Regions from separate parts of the Micromonospora sagamiensis genome, predicted to be linked through region 2. Evidence: riboswitches for the same ligand, from Rfam matches in the RefSeq annotation. Region 2 holds a riboswitch; the other holds the start of a gene.

Region 1 (7,588 bases), 770 kb from region 2:
GGGTTCCGGCGGGCCAGCGGCGCGGTCGGGTCGGCGACCGGTTCCAGGCTGATCACGGCTGCTCCTCCCCGTCCCGGGGTGCCCGGTCCAGGGTGAACCGACGGTCGGCGAGGGCGTCGACGAAGTCCGCGTCGTGGGTGACCGTCACGACGCCGTGCCCGGCGTCGCGCAGCCCGGCGAACAGGTCGACCAGCTCCGACCAGGTGCGCCGGTCCTGCCCGAAGGTGGGCTCGTCGCAGACGAGCAGGCGGGGCGCGGTGGCCAGGGCGGTCGCCACGCTCAGCCGCCGTGCCTCCCCACCGGAGAGGGTGTACGGGTTCGCCCCGGCCAGCCGCTCCAGCCGTAACCGGTCCAGCAGTTCGTCCACGGTGGCGCGGACGGCCGCCTCCGACCGGCCGGTGCGGCGCGGCCCGAGCGCCAGCTCGTCGAAGACCGTACCGGTGACGAACTGGTGTTCCGGGTCCTGGAAGACCGAGCCGATCCGCCGGGCCAGGGCGGGTGCCCGCCAGCGGTGCGGGGGAGTGCGCCGGTCGGCGTCGGCCAGTTCCGCGCTGGCGGTCAACCGGCCGGTCCCCGGTCGGAGCAGCCCGCCGAGGAGCAGCGCGAGGGTGGACTTGCCCGCCCCGTTCGGGCCGAGGACGGCGAGCGCCTCGCCCGCGCGGACCGCCAGGTCGGTGGGGGCGAGCCGGGGCGGCAGGCCGAGCCGGTCGGCGGTGAGCAGCACCTCCCCGGCGGGCGCGACCGCCCGGCGGGGCGGCACCGGGTGGCCCGGCACCCAGACCCCGTCGGCGGCGAGCGCGGCACCGTGCTCGGCGAAGACCCGCTCGGGTGGCCCGTCGGCCCGCACACCGCCCCCGGCGGCGAGGACGAGCACCCGGTCGACCAGGGGCAGCGCCTCGGCGACCCGGTGCTCGACCAGGACCAGCGTGGTGTCGGCGTCCACCGCGTCGGCGACCGCCCGCCGGACCAGGGCCGCCCCGGCCGGGTCGAGGTTGGCGGTCGGCTCGTCGAGCAGCAGCAGTCCGGGCCGCAGCGCGAGCGCGCCGGCCAGGGCGAGGCGTTGCTGTTCCCCGCCGGAGAGCGCGGCGGTCGGCCGGTCCCGGCGGTACGGGAAGCCGACCCGGGTCAGCGCCTCGTCCACCCGGGGCCAGATCCGTTCCGCCGGCACCCCCCGGTTCTCCAACCCGAACGCCACGTCGTCGCCGCAGCGGGCCATCACCAGCTGACTCTCCGGGTCCTGGAAGACCATGCCCACCCGGTCGCGCGCCTCCTGCGGCGGGAGACCGTCGATCTCGATGTCACCGGCCCGCTCGCCGGAATCCTCCGGCAGCAGTCCGGCCAGCGCGGCCAGCAGGGTGCTCTTGCCCGCGCCCGACGCGCCGAGCAGCAGCACCCGCTCGCCGGCCCCGATGCGCAGGTCGACGTCCCGGACGGCCCAGGCCCTCCGGCCCGCGTGCCGCCACCCGAACCCCCGCAGCCGTACGGAGACGCCACCCACCGGGTCAGATGAGGGTGCGGTCGCGGGCGGCGGGGAGGTGGGCCAGGGCACCGGTGCGGGCCAGGGCGGTGGTCAGGGCATGCCCGCCGACACCGGCCACGACCGCGGCGCTGACCACGGTGAGCAGCGCGTACGGGATGCGGTAGCTGGTCAGGTCGTACTTGGCGTTCCAGACGAAGAAGTCGAACAGCGCCGCGCTGACGCCGGTCAGTGCCCCGGCGAGCAGTGCGGTCGGCAGCCGGAACGAGCGGTACCGGAACGCGGCGAAGGCCAGCTCCGCGCCGAGACCCTGGACGATGCCCTGCGGGATGACCGTGCCGGCCCACTGGCTGCCCAACAGCGCGGAGAGCACCGCCGCGACGGTCTCGCAGTACAGGGCCGCGCCGGGCTTGCGGATCACCAGGCCACCCACCACGGCCGGCATCAGCCAGACCCCGTAGATGAGGGTCTGCGCCGGGGGGAAGAAGGCGAACGCGCCGGATGTGGCGCTCCACACCAGGCCCCAGGCCCAGAAGATGACGCCGAAGGCGACCGCGATCACCGAGGCGACCACGATGTCGATGGTGCGCCAGCGGGGGTTGTCGAACTTGTTCATGGGTACGTGCTCCCAGTCCGTGTGCGAACCAGGCAAGACGCACGCCGTACGCCCGGTGGCACCGGACGACGACGCGGCTGGAGACTGACCGAACTCCCTGCGCTGGCATTACCCAGATCAGGTTCGAGGGTCTGCGGGCCGTGGCCCGCACTCTCAGCGCTGTGCGCTCCCCTGTCGGATGTGAAGTTGTCTGCGCAGACGCTAGCACCGAGACGGGCCGGAACCCAGGGGCGCGTTGCGTGGAGAGAGTCGGCCACGTCACTGTCCGGGTTAGGGTGAGCTGCTCCCCGTACCCGTCGACCCGGAGACCACCGTGACCGCTGCCGGCCAGGCCACCCCGCGCCCCGGTCGACCCGAGCCCGCCGGTCCGCCCGACGACGCTGTCCGGTCCGACCCGGCGACGTCACCGCTGGGCGTCGTCGCGCCCGGCGTACCCGAGGAGCAGCCGGCACCCGGCGGGCCGGAGCGGGACGCCCCGGGCGGCGGGCCCGGCCGGTGGCTCGGCGAGCGGGTCGGCTCGGTGGAGGTCCTGGCCGGGGTCCTGGTCCTGCTGGTGGTCTTCCGGGAACCGATCGGCACCGCGATCTCCGCGCCCCGCCTCCAGACCTGGACCACCGTCTTCGTCTCGGTCATGGTGCAGGCGATGCCCTTCCTGGTGTTCGGGGTGCTGCTCTCGGCGGTGATCGCGGTCTTCGTGCCGCGCTCGTTCTGGGCGCGGGCGCTGCCCCGGCACCCCGCGCTCGCCGTGCCGGTGGCCAGTGCCGCCGGAGTGGTCCTGCCCGGGTGCGAGTGCGGGTCGGTGCCGATCGCCGGGTCGCTGATCCGCCGGGGCGTCACCCCGGCCGCAGCGCTGGCCTTCCTGCTCGCCGCCCCGGCGATCAACCCGATCGTGCTCACCGCCACCGCGGTCGCCTTCCCCGACAACCCGGAGATGGTCCTCGGTCGGGGCCTGGCCAGCCTGGTCGTCGCCATGATCATGGGCTGGCTCTGGCTGCGGCTGGGCCGGGCCGACTGGATCCGGCTGCCGCACCGACCGGACCTGGACGGCCTGGGCCGGGGCGCGGCGTTCTGGTCGGCGGTACGCCACGACGTGGTCCACGCCGGTGGGTTCCTGGTGCTCGGCGCGATGGCCGCCGCCAGCATCAACGTGCTGGTGCCGGAGCGCTGGTTGCAGACCCTGGCCGACGACCCGGTGCTCTCGGTGCTGGCCCTGGCGGTGCTGGCCGTCCTGCTCTCCATCTGCTCGGAGGCGGACGCGTTCGTCGCCGCGTCGCTGTCCCAGTTCTCGTTGACCTCCCGGCTGGTCTTCCTGGTGGTCGGGCCGATGGTGGACCTGAAACTCGTCTCGATGCAGGTCGGGGCGTTCGGCCGGCGGTTCGCGTCCCGGTTCGCCCCGACCACCTTCGTGGTGGCCGTGCTGGTGGCCGTCGGAGTCGGAACGGTGGTGAGCTGAGTGAACCGGCAGGCCCAGGCGGTCGTCCTGCTGCTGCTCGGGGGTGCGGTGCTGCGGGCCAGCCTCACCGACCTGCACCTGCGCTACGTCAAGGCGGGGCTGCAACCCTTCCTGGTCGCCGCCGGGCTGCTGCTGGTGGCCGCCGCCGCGATGACCCTCTGGTACGAGCTGCGCCCCGCCGCGCCCGACGACCCGGACGAGCACGACGATCACGACCACGGCCACCACGGCCCGCGAGTCGGGTGGCTGCTCCTCCTGCCGGTGCTCGGCCTGCTGCTGGTCGCCCCGCCGGCCCTCGGCTCGTACGCCGTCGGACAGGCCGGAACGGTGCTGCCGGACCGGGTGACGTCCGACTATCCGCCGCTGCCCGAGGGGGACCCGGCGCGGATCACCGTACTGGACTACGCCTCCCGGGCGTTGTTCGAGCGGGGACGGTCCATCGGGGACCGTCGGGTCCAGCTCACCGGCTTCGTCGTCACCGGCCCGGACGGGCAACCGATCCTGGCCCGCATGATCCTGTCCTGCTGCGCCGCCGACGGCCGCCCGGTGAAGCTCGGCCTCACCGGCGACCCGCCCACCGGCCTGGCCGACGACACCTGGGTGGAGGTGACCGGCCGCTACACCGACAAGGTCGGCCGGGACCCGGTCAACGACGCCGAGGTGCCGTACCTGGAGGTCGAGTCGTGGCGTCAGGTGCCCGCCCCGAAGCAGCAGTACGAGTAGGGCCGCCGGCCTTCCCGTGCCCGCTCCGACGCGCCGCGTCACGGTAGGCTCCGGGGATGAAGATCGATGCGCGGGGGCTGACGTTCGACGTGCACGCCGACGGCCCGGCCGACGGTGATCCGGTGCTGTTGCTGCACGGGTTTCCCCAGCACAGCGGCGAGTGGGTGGACCTGCTGCCGGCCCTGCACGCCGCCGGGCTGCGGACGTACGCGCTGGACCAGCGGGGCTACTCGCCCGGTGCCCGGCCCACGGCGGTCGAGGCGTACCGGCTGGCCGAGTGCGTGGCCGACGCGGTCGCCGTCCTCGACGCGCTCGACGTGCCCACCGCGCACGTGGTCGGCCACGACTGGGGGTCGATCGTGGCGTGGGCGCTGGCCGCCGGGCACCCGGACCGGGTGCGCACCCTCACCGCCGTCTCCGTGCCGCACCCGGCCGCGATGGCCCGGACCATCGCCCGGGACCGGAAGCAGAAGGCCCGGTCGGCGTACATGGGGCTGTTCCGCAAGGAGGGCAAGGCCGAGAAGGTGCTGCTCGCCTGGCACGGTGCCGCCCTGCGCAAGCTGCTCGGCGGGGTGGGGAACCGGGAGCGGATCGAGACGTACGTGCGGCCGATGCGGGAGCCGGGCGCGCTCACCGGGGCACTGAACTGGTACCGGGCGATGTCCGGTCGGGAGTTGGTGGGCACCGGACCGGTGTCGGTGCCGACCACCTACGTCTGGAGCGACCGGGACACCGCGGTCGGCCGGACCGCCGCCGAGGCGTGCGCGGCGTACGTCACCGGGACGTACCGGTTCGTCGAACTCACCGGGGTGAGCCACTGGATCCCGGACGAGGCGCCGGGCGCGCTGGCCGAGGCCGTTCTGGCGCAGGTGGAGGCGGTAGGGTGACCGGCCCGGTGGACGCCTCCGGGCCGGACGCGACGACCCCGCCGGTCAGTGCCGAGGCCTACCTGGCCGTCGTCACCTCGACGATCGCCCGGGTGGCCGCCGGCCAGCGTGCGGCGGTGGCCCGCGCGGCCGACCTGGTCACGGACGCGCTCCGGGCCGGCGGGGTGGTGCAGGCGTTCGGCACCGGGCACTCCGAGGCGCTGGCGATGGAGATCGCCGGACGGGCCGGCGGCCTGGTCCCGACCAACCGGATCGCCCTGCGCGACCTGGTGCTGCACGGCGGCGCGCCGGTCGACGTCCTCGACCCCACCCTGGAGCGCGACCCGGCGGTCGCGCACCGGCTCTGGGAGTTGACCCCGGTACGCCCGTCGGACGTGTTCGTGATCGCCTCGAACTCCGGCATCAACGGCGCGGTGGTCGAGTTCGCCTCGCTGGTCAAGCGGCACGGGCACGGGTTGGTGGCGATCGTCTCGGCGGAGCACTCGGCCCGCGTGCCGTCCCGCCACCCGAGCGGGCGTCGGCTCGCCGACTTCGCCGACGTGCTGCTGGACAACGGCGCCCCGTACGGCGACGCGACCCTGCCGCTGCCCGGCGGGGGCGCGGTCGGCGCGGTCTCCTCGATCACCGCCGCCCTGCTGGCGCAGCAGATCGTGGCGGAGGTGGCGGCCCGGCTGCTGGCGGCGGGGGAGTCGCCCCCGGTCTACCTGTCGGCCAACGTGCCGCACGGCGACGCGCACAACTCCGAACTGGAGGCCCGGTACGCCGGCCGCCTGCGGCGCGGCACCTGACCCGGTGCGGCATCCGGGCCCCGGTGTCCGTATCGCGGGCGCTGTCCCGCGGTGTCCCGGTCCTGCCGTCGGGTCCGGAAGTGGACTGGTGAATGCGTTTCGCGGCGCGCGGCACGGGGCATTCGCTGTGCTGCCGGCGGCGCGGGACGTACCGCCGGTTCTCAGTCCCCGGTGCGGAGGTGGCGGTTTGTCCAAGGAGACCGAACGGCAGCGTTGGCAGCGCAACTTCGCCGACCTGTTGCAGGAGCTGCGGGTCGCCCAGACCGGCGTGCAGATCCTCTTCGCCTTCCTGCTCACCCTTCCCTTCAGCGCCGGCTTCACCCGGACGACCGGCTTCCAGAAGGACGTCTACGTCGTCGCGCTCCTCTCCGCCGCCGCCGCCACCGCGATGATCATCTCGCCGGTGGCGTTCCACCGGGCGCTGTTCCGCCAGGGCCGTAAACCGGAGCTGGTCCGCTTCGCCCACCGGATGGCCAGCGGCGGCCTCGCCTTCATGCTGGTCTCGATGGTCAGCGCGGTGCTGCTGATCACCGACTTCATCCTGAACCGGAGCGTCGCCTTCGTCCTGAGCGCGGTCACCGGCCTGTGGTTCCTGACCTTCTGGGCGATCCTGCCGTTCGCGCGGCGCAACTGGGGTGAGGACGACCTCGACGACGAGGACGACGATCCGCCCTCGGGCCAGGGCGACTGAGGACCGGGGCACGGCGGGGGCCCGGTCAGCGGTTGACCGCCCAGACCAGCACGGCCACCAGGATGACCGCGTTGAGCACGCCGAGCACCACGTACGCCGTGGAGGGCATCTTCTGCCCGCGCCGGGCGAGACTCATCAGGTAGCCGGCGTAGCCGAACAGCAGCAGGGCCATGACGATCAGGAAGTAGAGCACCGGTCGACCTTAACGGTCAGCCCGCAGGCCGAGTTCACGCAGTTCCAGGGCGGCCAGCGCGTCGACGGTGGCCGGGTCGCCTCGCCGCCACGCCTCGGCCACGTCCGGCGCGATCCGGGTGAGCCGGCCCAGGGGCTGCCCGGCCAGTGCCCGCAGGGCGAGCAGGTCCCGGCCGGCGGGTACGGACCGCAGGGCCGCCGCCGCGCCGGCCCGGCGCATCCAGCGCAGCCGCAGCGGCAGCCAACCGAACAGGACCAGGCCGAGCGGGAACACCAGCACCGCCACGGCCAGGGCCAGGGCCAGCTGGTCGACCAGTTCCTGCTGGTCGCGGCCAGCCTCGGCGACCGCCCGGGCGGCCTCGGCGGCCCGCTCGAACGGCGTGGTCAACTCGTCGCCGACCAGCGGAACCCGGCCGATCTTGCCGCCGGCGTCGGCCAGGTTGTCGGCCAGGCCGCCGCCGGCGGACTCCAGCTTCCTTCCGGGTACGGCGAGCCGCTGCACCAGGTCGTGCAGCCACATCGCGCCCCGGATCGCGGCGTACACCCAGGCCACGACGAGCAGATCGGTGACGAGTTGACGGACGGCGGTGGGAAAACGATCGGCGTAGATCCTCACGCCGCACAGCGTGCCACGCGGCGCCCGCCACCGCCGACCGGGCAGCCTGGCGCGGCGCCGTCCGCCGCAGGACCGCGGCGGCGGACGGACCCCTCGGCGGTCAGCCGGCGGCGCAGGACTGCGACGGCGGACGCGTTTCCACGGT
Region 2 (7,588 bases):
CGTACTGGCCCCCGGCATCGCGCACCTCGTGCCGGACGGCTGGCGCGGGCAACCCGGCGTCGAGCAGGAGCAGGCGAAGCCGGGTCTCCATCGGGGACCCGGCAAACGGGTCGACCAGCGCGAGCACCTCCCGCAGCAGCGGCAGGCCGGGCCAGCCGGTGCGACCGGCCGCGTACTCGCGCAGCGTGGGCAGGTCCACCACGCGGTGGTGCAGCAGCGCGTCGAGGGCGACCACCGCCTCGGTGCGTGGCGGCCGGCGACCGAGGTCGAAGGCCGTGCGGAGCGCGGTGGTGACCGGTAGCCCGGTGTGGACGGTCAGGTCGGCTTCCGACAGGACCGATCGGGTGACGGCCACCCGGGTGTGCGGGCGCATCCGGGCCGCGCGGGGCAGCACGACGGTGACCGGCGCGTTCGGCGGCAGCAGCCCGGCGCCCCACAGGTACGCCGCGCTCAGTCCGGCGATTGCGGCGCCGGCCGGAAGCACCAGCGCCACGGCCTCGCACCACATGCGATGGTCCTCGGGTCGGTGGGCCGCCCGGTGTACGTAGACGTCGGGCAGTATTCGCTGCCAGGCACGCCCGCGCAGCATCGTCCAGGTGAGGAGGCCGTGGGCCACGGCGGTGCTGCCGCGGAAGGGCCGGGACTCGAGACCGGGCGGAACCTGGGGTGAGCGCGGCATCAGGACAGCATGCCGTGACCGGACGGTCACGCGCTGCCCCCGATCGTCGATTGTGAGATTTTCTCCACTGCCGTAGTCGCTGTTAAACCATCACGACCTGCGGAAAACGGACGCACCATCCTTGGCGGATGCCCCGATCCGACGTACGGTGTGCCACGCAAGTAACCCACGGGAGCCCGGTGGACCGGGCTGAGAGGGGGGCTGGGAGCCCCCGACCGTCGAACCTGATCCGGGTAATGCCGGCGCAGGGAGGAGAGTTGCCGTGCCGTCCCTGGGACGACTGCATCTTGTCACCGACACCCGCCCCGGGCGCGATCCGCTCACCGTGGTCCGGGCCGCCCTCGGCGTCGCCGGCCCCGAGCTGGTGGTGCAGGTCCGGGTCGAGGACTCCGCCACCGACCGTGAGGCGTACGACCTGACCGGCCGGATCCTCGAACTGTGCGCGCCGGTCGGCGCGACGTGCCTGGTCAACGACCGGTTGCACGTGGCGCTCGCGGCCGGCGCGGCGGGCGGACATGTCGGCGCGGACGATCTGCCGGTCGCCGCCGCCCGCCGGGTGCTCGGCCCGGATGCGGTGCTCGGCGCGACCGCCCGGGAGCCGCTCGCCGCCGCGCGGGCGGTCGCCGCCGGGGCGGGCTACCTGGGTGTCGGCCCGTGCCATGCGACCACCACGAAGGACGGGCTACCGGCACCGATCGGTCCGGACGGGGTACGCGCGGTGGCCGACGTGGTGCCGGTGCCGGTGATCGCGATCGGCGGGGTGACCGCGGCGACGGTGCCGGCGCTGCGCGCCGCCGGGGCGTACGGGGTGGCGGTGGTCGGGGCGCTCTCCGGCGTCGCCGATCCGGCCCGCGCGACCGCCGGGCTGCTCGGAGCCCTCGGGTGGTAGCAGGGGGCCCTTCCTCATCAAAAAGCGGTAACAGGGGTCCCCTCCTTGCACCGGATGTGGTGGTGGTGGGGGGTGGGGTCGTCGGGTGGGCGGTGGCCTGGCGGTGTGCCGCGCGGGGACTGTCGGTGACCGTGCGCGACCCGGCACCCGGCTCGGGAGCCTCCACCGTGGCCGCCGGGATGCTCGCCCCGGTGGCCGAGGCGTACTTCGGGGAGACCGCGCTGACCGGGCTGCTCGTCGCGTCCGCCGCCCGCTGGCCGGCGTTCGCCGCCGAGCTGACCGCCGCCAGCGGCGTCGGCCTCGGATACCGCACCGAGGGCACCCTGGTCGTCGGGCTCACCGGCGACGACCTGGCCGAGGCGGGTCGGCTCTGGGCATACCAGCGGGAGTTGGGGCTGCCGATCACCCCGCTGCGCCCCAGCGGGCTGCGGGACCGGGAGCCGGCGCTCGCCCCCCGGGTGCGTGGCGGCGCGTTCGCCCCCGGCGACCACCAGGTCGACCCCCGGCGTCTGCTGGTGGCGTTGCGCACCGCGGCCGAGCGGGCCGGCGCGGTGCTGGTCGCCGCCCCGGTCGGGCGGGTCGACGAGCTGACCGCGTCGGCCGTCGTGGTCGCCGCCGGCTGCGGCACCGCCGCGTTGACCGGCCTGCCGGTCCGGCCGGTGAAGGGGCAGATCCTCCGGCTCCGCGCGCCCGGCGGCGGCCCGCCGGGCTTCCGGCACGTCGTCCGGGGGTACGCCGACGGCGAGCCGGTCTACGTCGTGCCCCGCGCCGACGGGGAGGTGGTGGTCGGGGCGACCGTCGAGGAGCGGACCGACCCGGCGGTCACCGCCGGGGCGGTGCTGCGACTGCTCCGCGCCGCCGTCGACCTCCTGCCCGAGCTGGCCGAGTACGACCTGGTCGAGACGGCTGTCGGGTTCCGCCCCGGCACCCCGGACAACGCGCCGGTCATCGGCGCGCTCCCCGGCCGACCGGGAGTGCTCGTCGCGGCGGGCCACCACCGGCACGGCATCGTGCTCACCCCGGTCACCGCCGATCTGGTCGCCGACCTGGTCACCACCGGCACTCCCGACGCGATGCTCGCCCCCTTCACCCCGGGCCGGTTCGGCCCGGTCACCCGGCCGGCGGCCGGTGGGTGACCCACCACAGCGGACGAGTGCGTGAACCCGACGAAAGGACGACAGGTGGAACTGACGGTCAACGGCGTCGGGCGGAGTCTGCCCGACGCGGCCACGGTGGCGGACCTGGTCGGCGAGGTCACCGCCGACCGGCGCGGGGTGGCGGTCGCGGTCAACGGCGAGGTGGTGCCGCGTACCGGCTGGCCGGGCACGACGCTGCGCGACGGCGACCGGGTCGAGGTGCTGAGCGCGGCGCAGGGCGGGTGAGCGCGGTGACCTTCGTCCTCGGCGGTACGACGTTCACCTCCCGGCTGATCCTCGGCACCGGCGGCGCGGCCAACCTGCACGTGTTGGAAGGGGCGATCCGGGCCTCCGGCACCGAACTGGTCACCCTGGCGCTACGCCGGGTCGACCCGACCGGCGGCCACGGCGGGCTGCTGGACCTGCTCGACAGGTGCGGGGTGCGGCTGCTGCCCAACACGGCCGGCTGCTACACCGCACGGGACGCGGTCAGGGTCGCCCACCTGGCCCGGGACGCGTTCGACACCGACTGGGTGAAGCTGGAGGTGATCGGCGACGAGCGGACCCTCCTGCCCGACGGGGTGGAGTTGCTGCGCGCCGCCGAACAGCTCGTCGACGACGGCTTCACCGTCCTGCCGTACACCTCGGACGATCCGGTGCTGGCGCGCCGGCTGGTCGACGTGGGCTGCGCGGCGGTGATGCCGGCCGGCGCGCCGATCGGCTCCGGCCTGGGCGTCAACAACCCGCACCACATCCGGCTGATCCGGCAGGAGGTCGACGTGCCGGTGATCCTGGACGCCGGCATCGGCACCGCCAGTGACGCCGCGCTCGCCATGGAACTCGGCTGCGACGCGGTGCTGCTGGCCAGCGCGGTCACCCGGGCCGCGGACCCGGAGACGATGGCCGCCGCGATGCGCCACGCGGTCGAGGCGGGGCGGCTCGCGTACCGGGCCGGCCGGATCCCGCGCCGCTTCCACGCGCTGGCCTCCACTCCGGACGAGGGACGGCCGGAGCTGTGACCGCGTCGGCCGTCCGTGCGGTTCGCGGTACGAAAGGACTCCGCCAGGACCCGCCCGCCACCGTGACCAGAGCCGACGTCCCCACCGGGATCGTCGCGTTCACCGATCGCCGGGTGGCCCGGCGACCACTGCCGGAGGTCGTCGCGGCGGCGGCGGCCGGGGGAGTGCGGTGGGTGGTGCTGCGGGAGAAGGACCTGCCCCGCGTCGAGCGGGCCGCCCTCGCCGCCGAGCTGCGGGCGGTCCTGGCCGGTACGGGCGGCACGCTGGTCGTCGCCGGCCCCGACCCGCTCGACGGGACCGCCGTCCACCTGTCCGCCGCCGGCCCGTACCCGCCGCCGGACGTGCCGCTGGTGGGTCGTTCGTGCCACGACCCGGTCGAGGTGGGTCGGCTCACCACCGAGGACTACGCCACCTGCTCACCGGTCTACCCGACCCGCACCAAACCCGGCTACGGCCCACCCCTGCACCCCGGAGGGCTGGCCGAGCTGGTGCGGGCCAGTCCGGTGCCGGTTCTCGCCCTCGGCGGCGTGGAGAGCCCGGAGCAGGTGCACGCCTGCGTCGAGGCGGGCGCCGTCGGCGTGGCGGTGCTCGGCGCCCTCATGCGGGCCGGCGATCCCACCACGGTCGCGGCCACCCTTGTCGAAGCCTTCACCGCAGCCAGCGGAGGTGAACGGTGACCCCGACGACCGTGCTCACCGTCGCCGGCTCCGACTCGGGCGGTGGTGCGGGCATCCAGGCCGACCTGAAGGTGTTCGCCGCGCTCGGCGCGTACGGCACCAGCGTGGTCACCGCCGTGACCGCGCAGAACACCCGGGGCGTGGACGCCGTCCTGCCGTTGCCGCCGCGCACGGTCGCCGAGCAACTCGACAGTGTGCTCGGTGACTTCCGGGTCCGGGCGGTCAAGACCGGGATGCTCGGCACCCCGGCGGTCGCCGACGCGGTGGCCGGGGCGGCCCGGGCGGGACGGCTGCCGAACCTCGTCGTCGACCCGGTGCTCGTCGCCACCAGCGGGCACCGGCTCGGTGCGGTGGAGGCGGTCGAGCGGCTGCTGCCGTACGCGCTGGTGGCGACGCCGAACCGCGCGGAGGCCGAGGCCCTCACCGGAGCGCCGGTGACCACGGTCGGGGAGATGGTCGTCGCCGCCGGGGCCCTCGCGGCCGGTGGCCCGGCGTACGTGGTGGTCACCGGCGGCGACGTGGACGCCGACGGCGAGGCGGTCGACGTGCTGGTCGGCGGCGGAACGACGACCGTGCTGCGCGCGCGGCGGGTGGAGACCCGGCACCACCACGGCACCGGCTGTTCGTTCTCGGCGGCGATCGCGGTGCGACTGGCGGCGGGCGACGCGGTGCCGGTGGCGGTGGCGACCGCCAAGGAGTACGTCACCCGTGCGCTGACCGGCGCGCGGAACTGGGAACTGGGCGCGGGCCGTGGCCCGCTGGACCACTTCGGTTGGTCCTGACGACCACCAGGGAGGCTGTCATGCAGGCACGACGCAAGGTCTACGTGGAGGGGGCGCGGCCGGACGTCCGGGTGCCCTTCGCCGAGGTGACGCTGACCGGGGACAACCCGCCGGTGCGGCTCTACGACACCTCCGGCCCCGGCTCCGACCCGGAGGTCGGGCTGCCACCGCTGCGCGGTCCGTGGATCGCCGAGCGGGGCGACGTCGCACCGGTGCGCGGGGCCGGCACCCCGCTGGCGGGCGTGGCCGGGAAGCGGCCCACCCAGCTCGGGTACGCGCGGGCGGGGATCGTGACCCCGGAGATGGAGTTCGTGGCGATCCGGGAGGGCGTGACCCCGGAGTTCGTCCGGGCCGAGATCGCCGCCGGCCGGGCGGTGCTGCCGCTCAACGTCAACCATCCCGAGTGCGAGCCGGCGATCATCGGGAAGGCGTTCCTGGTCAAGGTGAACGCCAACATCGGCACCTCGGCGGTCACCTCCTCGGTCGCCGAGGAGGTGGAGAAGCTGACCTGGGCGACCCGGTGGGGCGCGGACACCGTGATGGACCTCTCCACCGGCCGGCGGATCCACGAGACCCGGGAGGCGATCGTCCGCAACTCGCCGGTGCCGATCGGCACGGTGCCGATCTACCAGGCGTTGGGGAAGGTCGGCGGTGACCCGGTCGAGCTGAGCTGGGAGGTGTTCCGGGACACCGTGATCGAGCAGGCCGAGCAGGGCGTGGACTACATGACCGTGCACGCCGGGGTGCTCCTGCCGTACGTGCCGCTGGCCGTCGACCGGGTGACCGGGATCGTGTCGCGGGGCGGGTCCATCATGGCCGCCTGGTGCCTGGCGCACCACGAGGAGAACTTCCTCTACACCCACTTCGCCGAACTGTGCGAGATCCTCGCCCGCTACGACGTGACCTTCTCGCTCGGGGACGGCCTGCGGCCGGGGTCCATCGCGGACGCCAACGACGAGGCGCAGTTCGCCGAGCTACGGACGCTCGGGGAGCTGACCGGCGTCGCCTGGGAGCACGACGTGCAGGTGATGATCGAGGGCCCGGGACACGTGCCGATGCACAAGATCAAGGAGAACGTGGATCTCCAGCAGGAGCTGTGCCACCAGGCGCCCTTCTACACGCTCGGCCCGCTGACCACCGACATCGCGCCCGCGTACGACCACATCACCTCGGCGATCGGCGCGGCCATGATCGGCATGTTCGGCACCGCGATGCTCTGCTACGTCACGCCCAAGGAACACCTGGGTCTGCCGGACCGGGACGACGTCAAGGCGGGCGTGATCGCTTACAAGATTGCGGCGCACGCGGCCGACCTGGCCAAGGGGCACCCCGGCGCGCAGGCCCGGGACGACGCGCTGTCGAAGGCGCGGTTCGAATTCCGTTGGGAGGATCAGTTCAACCTCTCGCTGGACCCGGAGACCGCGCGGGCGTACCACGACGCGACGCTGCCCGCCGAACCGGCGAAGACCGCCCACTTCTGCTCGATGTGCGGGCCGAAGTTCTGCTCGATGAAGATCACGCAGGAGTTGAAGGAGTACGCGGCCCGGGGCATGCGGGACAAGTCCGAGGAGTTCGTCGCCTCGGGGAGCCGGGTCTACCTGCCGTTGGCCTGACCGGGGGCGCCTGACCTGGCGCGGCCTGACCTGGCCCGGCCTGACCTGGCCCGGCCTGACCGGGTGCGGCCCGGCCGACGACCGCCCGCCGACGACCGGGGCGACCGGCGAAGGTCGTTCAGTCGCGCTGGTGTCGCCCGGTGGAGCGAAGGGTGCGCCGTTCGCCGGGGTCCGGAAAGGTGGTGGTGTCCGGCGTCGGTTGGCCCAGTTGGGCGACCCAGTCGACGTACTCCTCGTCCTGAGGGGGGAGGGCGGGCTCGTCCCGCTCGCGACCGCCGGCCGCGTCCGATCGGCTGCCGCCGGTCGCGCCGGCCCCGGGCCGGTCGCGTCGGAGCAGGTCGCGCAGCTTCCGGAACCCCCCGGTTGCCGGGGCGTCGCCGGCGGGTCCGGTCCCGTCGGTCGTCGCGTCGCCGTCCACCACCGACCCGGTGGCGGTCGTCCGGTCGGTGTCCTCCGGCGGGCCGCCGTCGTCCGCCGGGCCGGTCTGTCCGAGGCCCGGTAGTTCGCGGCCGAGGTGGACCGGGTCCGGCACCGCGCCGTCGGTGTGGTCCGGCCCGGCACTGCCGGTGGACCGGTCCGGAGTCGGGAGCGACCAGTCCAGCGCCGTGGTCGACACGGTCTCCGCCGTGCCCGGCGGACTCGGCCAGTCCCACGTTCCCGTCCGGCTCCGGTCGGTGCCGGTGGGCTGGGGGAGCTGCCACGGGAGTCGTCCGATCGGCTGGGGACCGACGCTGCCCGACGACTCCCCGGACACACCGTGGGCCGGGTCGGGGATGGCCGGGCCGGTACCGGT

Evidence for each region. A riboswitch is a leader RNA that binds a small molecule or an ion and turns the genes downstream of it on or off. The one in region 2 is predicted to bind thiamine pyrophosphate.
Region 1: it holds a riboswitch for thiamine pyrophosphate, as region 2 does, so the genes downstream of both, IGA62_RS05385 (ECF transporter S component) here and IGA62_RS08645 (thiamine phosphate synthase) in region 2, are expected to answer to the same signal.

What each region holds. Positions count from the first base shown of each region.
Region 1 covers NZ_AP023438.1:1,308,910-1,316,497, reverse strand. The annotation lists gene IGA62_RS05395 (energy-coupling factor transporter transmembrane component T family protein) at 1-56, opposite strand, end outside; gene IGA62_RS05390 (ABC transporter ATP-binding protein) at 53-1,498, opposite strand; gene IGA62_RS05385 (ECF transporter S component) at 1,503-2,093, opposite strand; TPP riboswitch at 2,171-2,276, opposite strand; gene IGA62_RS05380 (permease) at 2,614-3,546, shown strand; gene IGA62_RS05375 (TIGR03943 family putative permease subunit) at 3,547-4,269, shown strand; gene IGA62_RS05370 (alpha/beta fold hydrolase) at 4,326-5,156, shown strand; gene IGA62_RS05365 (SIS domain-containing protein) at 5,153-5,944, shown strand; gene IGA62_RS05360 (DUF6328 family protein) at 6,132-6,635, shown strand; gene IGA62_RS05355 (hypothetical protein) at 6,661-6,828, opposite strand; gene IGA62_RS05350 (hypothetical protein) at 6,838-7,443, opposite strand; gene IGA62_RS05345 (Fur family transcriptional regulator) at 7,588-7,588, opposite strand, start outside.
Region 2 covers NZ_AP023438.1:2,080,167-2,087,754, reverse strand. The annotation lists gene IGA62_RS08650 (hypothetical protein) at 1-679, opposite strand, end outside; TPP riboswitch at 838-947, shown strand; gene IGA62_RS08645 (thiamine phosphate synthase) at 942-1,568, shown strand; gene thiO (glycine oxidase ThiO) at 1,562-2,704, shown strand; gene thiS (sulfur carrier protein ThiS) at 2,750-2,950, shown strand; gene IGA62_RS08630 (thiazole synthase) at 2,947-3,723, shown strand; gene IGA62_RS08625 (thiamine phosphate synthase) at 3,786-4,400, shown strand; gene thiD (bifunctional hydroxymethylpyrimidine kinase/phosphomethylpyrimidine kinase) at 4,397-5,182, shown strand; gene thiC (phosphomethylpyrimidine synthase ThiC) at 5,203-6,795, shown strand; gene IGA62_RS08610 (hypothetical protein) at 6,914-7,588, opposite strand, start outside.